DNA from 3 places in the Pseudarthrobacter sp. L19 genome. Region 1 is predicted to be linked to each of the others. Evidence: riboswitches for the same ligand, from Rfam matches in the RefSeq annotation. Region 1 holds a riboswitch; each other region holds the start of a gene.
What was found. Region 1 has a riboswitch for thiamine pyrophosphate ahead of thiO (glycine oxidase ThiO). Riboswitches for the same ligand answer to the same signal wherever they lie in the genome.
Positions count from the first base shown of each region.

Region 2: it holds a riboswitch for thiamine pyrophosphate, as region 1 does, so the genes downstream of both, ACRQ5B_RS13000 (bifunctional hydroxymethylpyrimidine kinase/phosphomethylpyrimidine kinase) here and thiO (glycine oxidase ThiO) in region 1, are expected to answer to the same signal.
Region 3: it holds a riboswitch for thiamine pyrophosphate, as region 1 does, so the genes downstream of both, ACRQ5B_RS07205 (ECF transporter S component) here and thiO (glycine oxidase ThiO) in region 1, are expected to answer to the same signal.

Region 1 is NZ_CP193935.1:2,303,600-2,307,832, forward strand. It holds gene ACRQ5B_RS10985 (RNB domain-containing ribonuclease) at 1-1,179, opposite strand, end outside; gene ACRQ5B_RS10990 (ferritin-like fold-containing protein) at 1,221-1,934, shown strand; gene thiE (thiamine phosphate synthase) at 1,969-2,661, opposite strand; TPP riboswitch at 2,688-2,805, shown strand; partial or broken gene thiO (glycine oxidase ThiO) at 2,796-4,090, shown strand; gene thiS (sulfur carrier protein ThiS) at 4,087-4,233, shown strand, end outside.
Region 2 is NZ_CP193935.1:2,726,269-2,730,501, forward strand. It holds gene ACRQ5B_RS12995 (Rne/Rng family ribonuclease) at 1-2,014, shown strand, start outside; TPP riboswitch at 2,168-2,265, shown strand; gene ACRQ5B_RS13000 (bifunctional hydroxymethylpyrimidine kinase/phosphomethylpyrimidine kinase) at 2,324-3,901, shown strand.
Region 3 is NZ_CP193935.1:1,539,935-1,544,167, reverse strand. It holds gene ACRQ5B_RS07215 (energy-coupling factor transporter transmembrane component T family protein) at 1-106, opposite strand, end outside; gene ACRQ5B_RS07210 (ABC transporter ATP-binding protein) at 103-1,662, opposite strand; gene ACRQ5B_RS07205 (ECF transporter S component) at 1,673-2,251, opposite strand; TPP riboswitch at 2,372-2,513, opposite strand; gene ACRQ5B_RS07200 (hypothetical protein) at 2,540-3,262, opposite strand; gene ACRQ5B_RS07195 (DUF4235 domain-containing protein) at 3,368-3,631, shown strand; gene mnhG (monovalent cation/H(+) antiporter subunit G) at 3,674-4,081, opposite strand; gene ACRQ5B_RS07185 (monovalent cation/H+ antiporter complex subunit F) at 4,071-4,233, opposite strand, start outside.

The DNA.
Region 1 (4,233 bases):
GTCCGAAGCGGCCATGATCGCGGGCAGGGACGGCAGCGCCTCCCGGGCCCAGGCCGGAACCTCGCCGCCGTTTGAGAGCGCCTCGCAGATGACCAGGACGAACCGGTCGATCAGGCGCCGCAGCGGGGCGGTGGAGTGCGCGTAGGACGCGCCGATGGCGGATTGGATGGCGTCGTCCGGGACGCTGCCGTCGAAGGGGGTGTACCCGGCGCCGCGGAACAACATCCCGGCCGAGTGCAGGATCGCCAGCTGCTTGGGATCCGTGGGGTCCAGCGTCCGCAGGTATTCCCCGTAGCTGGTCTCCCCGTCCCACGGCTTGCCCAGCGCCCCGGTCTGCCGGCGGAAGTGGCGCAGGGAGCGTTCGTCCGGCGCGGGCATGGTCCGCAGGATGCCCACCTTGCCCTCGAGCATCAGTCCCGCGGCGGCCATCCCGGTCATCAGCGAAATCTGCGCGTTCCAGTCCTCCACCGGCAGCGGGGGAGCCGCGACGATCCGGTAGCCGCCGTCGGGGAGCTGTTCGATTTCCTGGTCCGGCATGTTCAGGCTCGCTCCGCCGCGCTGCCGCTCGAGCTCCACCCGCTTGCCGCCGACCTCTTTCAGCAGTTCCAGGACGGGGGCCGCCGTGCCGGCGTCGAGGTCCGCCTGCACCCCGGCGTAACTGAGCTTGGCGCGGCTGATGACGCGTGCGCGGCGCACCAGGACCGAGGACACCTCGGCGGCGGCGTCGAGCTCGAACTCCCAGACGAAGGCCGCGCAGAGCTGGCCGGCGAGGAGGCTGCCTGCGGCCTCGCTGATGACCTCGGGGTGCAGCGGAATGCGGCCCTCGGGCGTGTAGAACGTCTGCCCGCGGCGGCGCGTCTCGGCGTCGAGGGGTCCGCCGGGGGCCACGAAGGAGGGGACATCGGCGATCGCGTAGAAAACCTTGTATCCGTCCCCGGAGCGGTCAATGAACAGTGCCTGGTCCAGATCCGTGGACGACGCCGGGTCGATCGTCACGAACTCCACGTGCGTCAGGTCCAGGCCGGGGAGTTCGTGCCCGGCCACCGCCGCCTCGGCGTCGCGCAGCGCCTCTTCGGGGAACGGCCCGGGCAGTTCCAGGAGGGTGCGCAGGGCCTTCAGCGCCTTGGCTAGCTGGTTTTGCTGCTGGCGGACGCTCGGCGTCAGGCGATGGTGAGACACGAAAGTCAGGGTAGCCCGAAATCCGCCGCTAGTCTTGAACGATGAGCACTCCGACGCCGGATTCCGCCCGCGATCACCGCTTTCTCACGGACCTGCTCGGCGTGATGGCCTACAGCGAACTCTCCGCCTTTGAACGGCTTTCCTCCGACGCCCGCTATGCGCCCACCCTCCGGGACCGGGCCGTGCTGGGCCGGCTGGCGGTGCGGGAGTTCGAGCACTATGAACTGGTGTGCGCCCGGCTGCAGGAGATGGGCGAGGACGTGGAGGGGGCCATGGTGCCGTTCCAGCGCTCGGTTGACCACTTCCATGAGCGGACGCGGCCAGCCGACTGGTTCGAGTCGCTGATGAAGGCGTACGTCATCGACACCGTCTCCGCCGACTTCTACCGCTCCCTGATTCCGCGGCTGGATCCCGCCACCGCGGCACTGGTGGAGCAGGTCCAGGCCTCCGAAGAGGCCACCGAGGTGCTGCGCGAACGGCTCAAACAGGCCCTGGCCGACGATCCACGGCTGGCCTCCCGGCTGGCGCTGTGGGCACGGCGGCTCCTCGGCGAGGCGCTGACCCAGGCGCAGCGGGTCGCGGCCGACCACGCCTTCCTTGGCGTCCAGGGTTCGGACGCAGCGGGCACAGGGGCAACGGGCAATGGCTCCCCATCCAACGGCGTCCCGGCGGGCACGGATCCGGTCCGGGCGCTGCTGACCTCGCTGGCCACGGCACACTCGCGCCGGATGACCATGCTGGGCCTCGCCGGGTAGAGAGCCTGCACCCGCCCGGGGCAACCGGCAGGGCTTACGCCCGGGCGTCGAGGGCGGAGAGCAGCGCCTGCGCCGCAGCAGCGGGGTCGTCGGCCTCGGTGATCGCCCGGACCACCACGATCCGCCGGGCCCCGGCGTCGAGGACCTGCTCCACGTTCGTCAGGTCGATGCCGCCGATTGCGAACCACGGCACGACGCCGGCCACCTTTCCGCCGTCGCCCGCGGCCTCGGCGCGCTCAATCGCGTCGGCGGCGTAGCGGACCAGGTCCAGGCCAACGGCGGCACGGCCGGGCTTGGTGGGGGTGGCCCAGACCGGGCCCACGCAGAAGTAGTCCAGCCCGCTGCGGCCAGGCGCGGCGGCGATGGCGGCGTCCACCTGCTCCGGGGAGTGGGTGGACAGGCCGATCACGGTGTCCTTGCCGAGGAAGTCCCGGGCCGCACGGAACGGAATGTCCTTCTGCCCGATGTGGAACACCGGGGCGCCGGCCAACGAGGCCAGGTCCGCCCGGTCGTTGACCGCCCAGAGCCGGCCGTGGCGCGCCGCGACCGTGTGCAGGACCTCCAGGAGTTCGAGTTCCTCCGCGGCTTCGATGGTCTTGTCCCGGAGCTGGATGATGTCCACGCCCCCGGTAAACGCGGCGTCGACGAAGGTTTCAAAGTCTCCGCGGTCCTTGCGGGCATCGGTGCAGAGGTACAAACGGGCGGTGCTGTGGACATCCTGGCTCATGCCCCAAGCGTAGTTCCTCTAAACTGGGCGCATACCGCGGGAGCCCCGCACGCCGTCGACGGCGCAGGGCTGAGAGGGCGTCAGAGCCGACCGCTTGACCTGATCCGGCTAGTACCGGCGTAGGGAAGGAACCCATGAACACCACCCCCGGCCCCGCTGCCCGGCCTGAGGACCCCGGTGCCCGGCCTGACGGCCCCCTCGACGCCGTCGTGATTGGCGGGGGCGTGATCGGCCACGGCATCGCCTGGGAACTCCGGCGCTCCGGGCGGACCGTGGCGCTGGTCGACGACGCCCCCGGGGACGGGGCCAGCTGGGCCGCCGCCGGCATGCTGGCCCCCGTGAGCGAACTCCACTACCAGGAGGAGGGGCTCCTGCCCCTGATGCTGGAGTCCTCCCGGCTCTGGCCCGCCTTCGCCGGCAGCCTCGCCGACGACGGCGACGGGGGAGCGGGCACCGGCTACCTGCCGACGCCGACCCTCGCCGTGGGTGCCGACGCCGCGGACCGCCAGGCGCTCGCGGACCTGCGCGCCCTCCAACTGGCCTCCGGCCTGTCCGTCGAACCCCTCACCGTGCGGGAGGCCCGCCGCCGCGAACCGCTGCTCAGCCCGGCCATCTCCTGTGCCTTCGAGATCCCCGCCGACCACCAGGTGGACCCGCGCCGCCTGATAACCCGGATCAGAGCCCTGCTGGCCGCCGACACCGGATTCCGGGCCGTCCCGCAACGCGCCGAGAGCCTGATCCAAGCGGACGGCCGGGTCACCGGCGTCCGGCTCAGCGGGGAGGGGAGGTCCGGGCGGCCGAAACCATCGTGGCCAACGGACTGGGCGCCGCCGCCCTACAGGACCTCCCGGCCGGGCTCACCCTGCCGCTGCGGCCGGTCCATGGTGACATCCTCCGGCTCCGGGTGCCCGAGCGGCTGCGTCCCCTGCTGAGTTCCACCGTCCGCGGGCTGGTCCGCGGCATTCCGGTCTACATCGTTCCACGCGGGGACGGCACCGTGGTGGTTGGCGCCACCCAGCGCGAGGACCAGGCTTATGACCGGGCCGTCTCCGCCGGCGGGGTCTACCAGCTGCTGCGCGATGCCCAGCAGCTGGTCCCGGCCGTCGCCGAGCTGGAACTCGTCGAGGCCACGGCCAGGGCCCGCCCCGGCACCCCCGACAACGCCCCGCTGCTGGGCCGGGTCCGTACCTCCGCCGGCGGCGGCCACGTCCCGGGCCTGGTGATCGCCACCGGATTCTTCCGGCACGGGGTGCTGCTGACCCCGGCCGCCGCGGCCATCTGCCGGGAACTGCTGGACGGCACCCCGGACCCGCGCTGGGACGGGTTCCTCCCGGACCGCTTCGACCACCCGCACACCGACGCTGAGCGCAGCCAGGCGCACAGCCCAACCAACGCTCTCCACCCCGCGACCCACAGGACAACCGCATGAACATCACGCTAAACGGAAAGCCGCACGCGCTCCCGGACAACGCCACGGTTGGCGCCCTCGTCAGCGGCATCACCGGACGGCCCCTGGCGGACAACGGCCAGGCCACGGACGGACGCAAACTCGGCGTCGCCGTCGCACGCAAC
Region 2 (4,233 bases), 420 kb from region 1:
GGTGGGCCACAAGGGCGCCCGGCTGACCAGCCAGATCTCCCTGCCCGGCCGGTACCTCGTGTACGTGCCCGGCGGCTCCATGACCGGCATCTCCCGCAAGCTGCCCGACGTCGAACGCAACCGCCTCAAGCGCATCCTCAAGGACCGCTTGCCGGAAGACGCCGGCGTGATCGTCCGCACCGCGGCTGAGGGAGCCTCGGAAGAGGAACTGACGCATGACATCAACCGTCTGCGCGCCCAGTGGGAAGGTATCGAAAGCCAGGCCGCGTCCACCAAGATCCTCGCCCCGGAGCTCCTCTACGGCGAACCGGACCTGACCATCAAGGTGGTCCGCGACGTGTTCAACGAGGACTTCTCCAAGCTGATCGTCTCCGGTGAGGAGGCCTGGGACACCATCGAGGCCTACGTCACCTACGTGGCGCCGGACCTGGTGGGCAGGCTCGAGAAGTGGACCAAGGACACGGACATCTTCTCCGCCTGGCGTATCGATGAGCAGATCCACAAGGCTCTGGAACGCAAGGTCTTCCTGCCTTCCGGCGGCTCCCTCGTGATCGACCGCACCGAGGCCATGACCGTGGTGGACGTCAACACCGGCAAGTTCACCGGCAGCGGCGGCAACCTCGAGGAAACCGTCACCAAGAACAACCTGGAAGCGGCCGAGGAAGTCGTCCGCCAGCTGCGCCTCCGCGACATCGGCGGCATCATCGTGATCGACTTCATCGACATGGTGCTTGAATCCAACCGCGACCTGGTCCTGCGCCGCATGGTGGAGTGCCTGGGCCGGGACCGGACCAAGCACCAGGTGGCCGAGGTGACCTCACTGGGCCTCGTTCAGATGACCCGTAAGCGGATGGGCACCGGCCTGCTGGAAGTCTTCGGCGAGCAGTGCGAGGCCTGCGCCGGCCGGGGCGTCGTCACGCACGACGAGCCGGTCGAGCACCGCCGCGCCAACACCGTCGCCGCGGAACACCACGTTCCGCGCACCGAGCAGCAGCCCGCCGCCCGCAACGAGCGTAAGCGCCGCCGCGGCAAGGGCGGCCAGGGCACCGAGGTCCAGCAGCAGGCACCGGCTGCCGGGCACCACGAGCCCACCGAGGCCGAGCGGCACGCCAAGGCCGAGGCCACCCGGGCCGCACTGGCGAACATCGCGGCGGCGGCCCACGCGGCGCACCTGCACGACGGCGAAGCCACCGCAGCGCCCGACGCCGAGACCAGGCAGGCGGCCCTGGATGCCGCCGTCGAGCTGGCCTCCACCGAGGAAGCAGCCGGCCGTCCCGCCGCCGTGCTGACCTTCGGCGGCGAGCAGGTGGCCCTGCCCTTCGTCGAGCACGCCGAGCAGGCGCCGCAGCCGGCCCTGACGCTGGACCTGCTGACCGAGGCGTTCGCCAACCTGGGCGACTCGGACTCGCGGAACCGCCAGTCCGGGCCAACGGAGACCGCGGCCCGCGAGGCCGCCCCGCCTGTGGAAGCGCCGTCTGTGGAAGCACGGTCCGAGGAAACCCCTGCCCCGGAGGCTGAGGCACCCGCCGAGGCTCCGGCCGCCGGTCGGTCCGCTGACCAGTCCCGGGCAACCCGGGGCCGGGGACGTGCCCGCACGGCCCGGATCCAGCCGCCGAACGCCCGCAACCGCGCGGCCGAGCCCGAAGCGCGCCGGGAACCCGCCCCGCAGCAGGCTCCCAAGCAGGACACCCGGCAGCAGGAGGCTCCGAAGCAGGACACCCGGCAGCAGGAGGCTCCGAAGACGGCTGCACCGGTGGCGGCCCCCGTCGCCACCCGCACCCCCGCGGCTGATGAACCGGCCACCGGTCAGCGCCGTCCGCGGCGGCACCGCAGCGCCAGCCGTGCCCAGGGGGCGGCCAACGAGACCGCCGTCGAGCAGCACCGGCAGGCCTCGGCCGCATCCGGCCAGGGCTCGGTCCACGAGGCCAAGGCGCCGGAAACGGTCAAGCCTGTGGTCAAGGACAACGGCGGCCCGATCATCCTCGGCGTCGGCGTACCGGCCTCGGAGCTGTAACCGCTCGGCCGCACGCATCGGCACCACTCGCGGGTATCTCCCGGACTCGACGTTTCGAAGCGTCGACTCCGGGCGGTACCCGCGAGCCGGTTAAGGGGGAGACCGGTCGGAGGACGGGACGGGCGGGAGAACCCGGGGAGGGGCGCTACGCTGGAACGCGACACGGGGTGCCGCGCATCGGGCCGGCTGAGATCCACACCCGTTGAACCTGTCCGGTTAGCACCGGCGAAGGGATGTCTCTTGTCTTCGACCCAACCCGCGGCAGCACCCGCGGCACCTTCAACCGTTCCCGCGGCCGGCGCCACCTTCCTGCAGACGGTATTTCCCGCAGCGCAGGCTGCACCCACCGGGCGGGCCGCGATCCCCAGGGTCCTCGCCATCGCGGGGTCCGACCCTTCCGGCGGTGCCGGAATCCAGGCGGACCTGAAGAGCATCGCGGCCATGGGTGGCTACGGCATGGCCGCCATCACGGCCCTGACCGCCCAGAACACCCGCGGCGTCCGGTCCGTGCACGTGCCGCCCGCCGCCTTCCTGACCGAGCAGCTGGACGCCATCGCCGAGGACATCACCATCGATGCCGTGAAGATCGGCATGCTCGGCGACGCCGGCGTCATCGACGCGGTACGGGCGTGGCTGGAACGCACCCGGCCCGCCGTTGTCGTCCTGGACCCCGTCATGGTCGCCACCAGCGGTGACCGGCTGCTGCAGGAATCGGCGGTGGCGGCGCTGCACACCCTGCTGCCGCTCGCCGACCTGGTCACCCCCAACCTGGCCGAACTCGCCCTCCTGCTGGACGAACCGGTCGCCGCCGGCTGGGCGGAGGCGCTGGAGCAGGGCAAACGCCTCTCCGCGCTGGCCGGAACCACGGTCCTGGTCAAGGGCGGCCACCTCGAGGAGGACGCCGACGGCGGCTGCCCGGACGCGCTGGTCAACAGCTCCGGACTGCTCGGCAGCGAAACCGTGGTGGTGCCGGGGGAGCGGGTCGACACCCGCAACAGCCACGGCACCGGGTGCTCGCTGTCCTCGGCCCTTGCGACGGCCTACGCCGCCGGCGGGGACTGGGAAGCCGCGCTGCGCCGCGTCAAGCCCTGGCTGCTGGGGGCGCTGCGCGAGGCCGGACGGCTCGACGTCGGCACCGGCAACGGACCCGTCCACCACTTCCACCACCTCGCCCAGCCGGCGGAACCGGCGCCCGCGGCCGGCACGGGACAGTTCACGGACCACCTCAAGGAACCCGGCGACTTCGCCACCGGACTCGAGCCGCTCGCCGCGGAGGGCCTGACGGAAATCTACGCCCTGGACTTTATCCGGGGCCTGGCCGACGGGACCCTGCCTGAGCACGAGTTCGCCTACTACCTGGGCCAGGACGCGCTTTACCTCAATGGCTACTCCCGGGTGCTGTCCCGCGCCGCCGCGCTTGCCCCGACGGAGGCAGAGCAGCTGTTCTGGTCACGCTCGGCCGCCCAGTGCCTGGAAGTTGAGTCGGAACTGCACCGCAGCTGGCTGGCCGGACGTGCCGGCACCCCGCGGCGGCAGGGTCCGGTCACCAAGTCCTACGTGGACCACCTGCACGCCGCGTCGCTGGCCGGCAGCTACGGGGTCCTCGTGGCCGCGGCGCTGCCCTGCTTCTGGCTCTACGCCGAGGTCGGCGCCGCGCTGCACGCGCAGTTCCTGGCAGCGGGCGCGGACGAAGCCCACCCCTACGCCGCCTGGCTGCGCACCTACGCGGACGAGGCCTTCGCCGAGTCGACCCGGCAGGCGATCCGCTACACGGACGCCGCCGCCCGCCGCGGTTCCGCCGCCGAACGGGGCGCCATGACCGAGGCCTTCGTCCACTCCGTGCGCTTCGAGGTGGACTTCTTCGACGCGCCGCGGCTGCACGCCTGACCCGGAACGGGAGCCGCGGCCGGTAAGGTGGTGGGGCGCGGTTCCCGAAAGCGGCTGCGGCGCCCGGTCCGGTTCCTTGGAAAACGGCACTGTGGCACCGGTCACGCCCGACTCTCCGGGGCCTGCCTCGTTTGCGGCCGAAGGCGAAATTAGCGTAGTCTTGATCTTCGGTGCTTACGCCAACACTTGGGTTATGACCTTGAGGACCTGTCCACCCCACGCGGGACGGATGATCCACGGGATAGCTCATGGGTTCCCCCGGGGAACCTGCCGGCGTTGAGGCACAGCGTGAGCCGCTCCGGTAGTTCGGGGCCAGGTTCCGCACGCAAATC
Region 3 (4,233 bases), 760 kb from region 1:
ACAGGGCCAGCGCCACGGTGATCAGCACGACGCCGGAGAACTTGGCCAGCGGGTTGGCGCGGGCCAGCAGGGCGCGGTTTCCCTCCAGGGTCAGGGCTTCCCTCATGCCGCCGCCCCCTGCAGCTTGAGTTCGTCGCCGCCGAGGACGTCACTGAATTCGGCGTCGTGGGTGACGGAGACGACGGCGGTGCCGGCGTCCAGGAGTTCGGAGAGGAAGGAGGCCAGCTCGGCCCAGGTGTTGGCGTCCTGGCCGAAGGTGGGTTCGTCCAAGACCAGGACCTGGGGGTGGGCGGCCAGCACGGTGGCCACGGACAGGCGCCGTTTCTCGCCGCCGGAGAGGGTGTACGGGTTGGCGTCCACCAGGTCCCGCAGCCGCAGCCGCTCCAGCAGTTCGTCCACCCGGTCCGCGCCGCGGCCCAGCTGCCGCGGCCCGAAGGTCAGTTCGTCCAGCACCCGGCCGGTCACGAACTGGTGTTCGGGTTCCTGGAAGACCGTGCCGATCCGCGGGATCAGCTGCTGTGCCTTCCAGGCGTAGGGGTCGATGCCCGCGCCGGCGCTGAGGTCGGTGGTGGCGGACACGGTCCCGGCCACCGGGGCCAGCAGCCCGGCGAGAGTCAGGGCGAAGGTCGATTTCCCGGCGCCGTTGGGCCCGGTGATGGTGAGCGCGCGTCCGGCGCGGACCTGCGCGGCGATGCCCTCCTGCACCGGCACGGGCGGCACGGCCCGGAAGCGGGTCCGCAGGCCGCCCCGGCGGGGACGCTCGCGGGACACGGCCAGGGACTCCGCGGCCAGCAGCAGGCGGCCCGCCTCAAAGCCGGTCTCCGGACCCTTTCCGGTGCTGCCGGCGCTCCGGGCGCGGGTGGCCGGCACGTGGCCCGGGACCCAGACCCCGGCGGCGATCAACATCTCCCGCGCCTCGGCCAGCACCCGGTCCGGCGGCCCGTCCAGCAGCACGGCGGCGTCACCCGCGCTGCCGGGCTGCAGCACCACGATCCGGTCCACCAGGTCCTTCCACACGGAAACCCGGTGTTCCACCACCACCAGGGTGGCGCCGGTCCGGTCCAGGCAGCGGCCCACGGCGTCGCGGACCTCCAGCACGCCGGCGGGGTCAAGGTTGGCGGTGGGTTCGTCCAGCAGCAGCAGCCCGGGCCGCATCGCGAGGATGCCGGCCAGGGCCAGCCGCTGCTTCTGCCCGCCGGAGAGGGCCGAGGTCGGGTGCCCCAGGGGCAGGGAACCGAGCCCGACGTCGTCGAGCGCCTCGCCCACCCTCGCCCAGATCTCCGCGGGCGGGACGGCAAGGTTCTCCGCCCCGAACGCGACGTCGTCGCCGACGCGGGAGAGCACCACCTGGGTCTCCGGGTCCTGCTGCACCAGCCCGGCGCGTCCCCGCCGCTCCCGGGGCGGGGCCCCGTCGATCAGCAGGCTGCCGGTCTCGTCGGCGTCGTCGGCCTCCGCGTCCGCGCCGCCGCCCTCGCCGAGCACCCCGGCGAGGGCGTGCAACAGTGTGGATTTACCGGCGCCGGAGGGCCCCAGCAGCAGGACGCGTTCGCCCGGGCTGATGTCCAGGTCCAGTCCGCTGATGGCGGGGCGTGACCGTCCGGCGTGCCGCCAGCCCCAACCGCGGGCGGTGACCGCGGCGGGGCGGACGTCGTCGGCGTTCATGCGCGGGGTGTCAGGAGAAGACGGGTTCGGTGGCCGCCTTGCGGGAGGCGAAGGAGGCCAGCACCCCGGTCCCGGCCAGGCCGCGGGTGGCGATCCAGGCCAGGCCGCCGGCGATCACGGCACCGGAGATGGCGCAGAAGACGATGTAGGCGGCCTTGTCCCCGGCCTCGAAGGCGATGTTCCAGCCCCAGGGCAGGAAGCAGTCGTTCAGGCCGCAGAAGAGGCCCGCACCGGCGCCGGCGAGCAGGGAGACCGGGAGGTTGAACTTGGTGTAGCGGAAGGCGGCGAAGACCAGCTCCGCGCCGAGGCCCTGCAGGATGCCGGAGATCAGCACGGTGGTGCCGTACTGGGAGCCCATGATCAGCTCACCGGTGGCGGCAACGGCCTCGCAGAACAGCGCGGCGCCGGGCTTGCGGACCACCAGCATGCCCAGGACCGCGGGGATCATCCAGCCGCCGGCGTAGAGGCCGGTCAGGGGCGGGTAGACGGCGGTGAGCGGGATTGAGACCACGTTGGCTCCCTGGTCCCAGGCCCAGAAGATGACGCCGCCGGCGATCGCGATCAGCGCCGCCAGGACAATGTCGGCCACGCGCCAGCTCTTCTTGCCGGCCGCTGTGGTGCGGGGGTGGAAATATCGGTCATGTCGTCCTCCTGAGGTACAGGAGGGGAGGGTGTTCCGGCCACGGCGGCCGCTGCCGCGTGTTCCGGACACCCTGAGAACTCGACTCCCTTGCGCCGGTACTAACCGGATCAGGTTCGAGGGTCTGCGGCTGTCCGCACTCTCAGCGCCCACCTACGGTTTCCGGATTCCTCCGGAAGGGTCCGACGGCGGCGCTCCCCTGTCGTTGTGAATGTCGCCCGTGTGGGCTGGGCCAGTTTACACCCGCGCCGCCGGGGCCCGCCTCCGCTTCCGGCCGAGCCGGATCAGCACGATGCCGACCGCCACGAACCACGCCCACATGAGGAGGCCGTAGCCGCCGTAGAGCGCCGGGACGAGGTACCGCAGCGCCTCCGCGAGCAGCCCCAGGGCACCGGCGGCGATGCCCAGCCAGCCCACAGCCCTGGAGAGCCCTCCCCGCACCATGGCCACGGACATCAGGAGGATGCCCGCCGCGGAAAGCACACCGGCGACGGCGGGTGTGTTGTTCTCGGCGATCAGCGCCTCAGCGGCGGCACTGATCCGCTGCCGCGCGGCGTCGTCGGCCGCCCCGGCGTACCGGTCGCTGAGATAGACCAGCACCAGGGAACCGCGGCTGGTGACCGGGATGGCAAGGATCAGCGCCCAGGACAGCCCGCCCACCAGGGCGCCACCCAGCGCCAGACCCCGCGCCACGCCCTGTGCCGCCGGAGCGCACGCCAGGAATAGCGCGGCGAACACGGGCACCGCCAGGATGTTGGGGACCGTCCAGAGCAGCTGCTCGGCGACGTAGACGGGCTTGTTGCGGGCGATGAACTCCAGCGTCGGCACGGCCCCGTCGACCGGCGGCGGCGCGATGAAGTCCAACACGAGGGCCAGCACCAGCAGCACGACAAAGGCGATCGCGCAGCAGCCGGCCGCCAGCTGGAACGGCGCCCAGGGTGCTCTCGGGTCTCTGTCCATGCCCGACGGTAGGCCGGGCGGCGCGCGGCGGACAGGGGCGTCCGCCCCGGACCGGTGTGCCAGTAGGCTAGGGACAGCCCTGTTTCCACCCGCAAGGAGCACGAAATGAACATTGTCATCAAACTGCTCGGCACCGGCATCAGCCTGGTCGCCGGTCTCGTCGGCACCAAGCTCGTGGACACCGTCTGGGAGAAGTCCACCGGCAACAAGCCGCCGAAGGGCCACGACGACGACGTCCCCACCACCCTGCGCCAGGCCCTGACCTTCGCGCTGATCTCGGCCTCGGTGAGCGCCGTCATCCAGGTCCTCGCCAACCGCGGCACGCAGCGGGCCATCAGCCGCTTCGCCAAGACTCAGGACATCGTCTAGGCACACCGCACCACCGGACTCCGACGGGGAGTCCCCCGGGCATCAGTCCCGGCGGGGCTCCCCGTCGTCGTTCAAGCCGCGTTCCCCGGCGGCCTGCTGCACCACCGCTTCGAGCTCGTCCGCGCTCAGCAGCTCCGGGTGGAGGTGCTTGGTGCGGTAGCCGGCGCGGCCCACCATGTGCGCGGAGACCGGGACCGTCAGCAGCTGGAAGATCCACGCGACCACCAGCACCGGCCACACCCACCAGGTGCGCATCTGCAGGCCCACGGCGCACAGCAGCAAAAACAGACCGAGGACCTGCGGCTTGGTGGCTGCGTGCATCCGGCTCATCAGGTCCGGGAAGCGGAGCAGGCCGATCGCCGCGCCAAGGGACATCAGCGCGCCTACCACCATGAACACGGCGGACACGGCGTCGATCACCGGGTCTGCGGAAAAGGTCTCAGGATTCATGGGGGTGCCTCCTCCGGTCGGCCACGAAGCGGGCCACCGTCACCGAGCCGACGAAGCCGATGATCGAGATCGCCACCAGCAGCATCAGGTTGTTCAGGTGCCGGTTGACGGCCATGTCGATGCACAGCGCCGCGCCCAGGATGGCCAGCAGC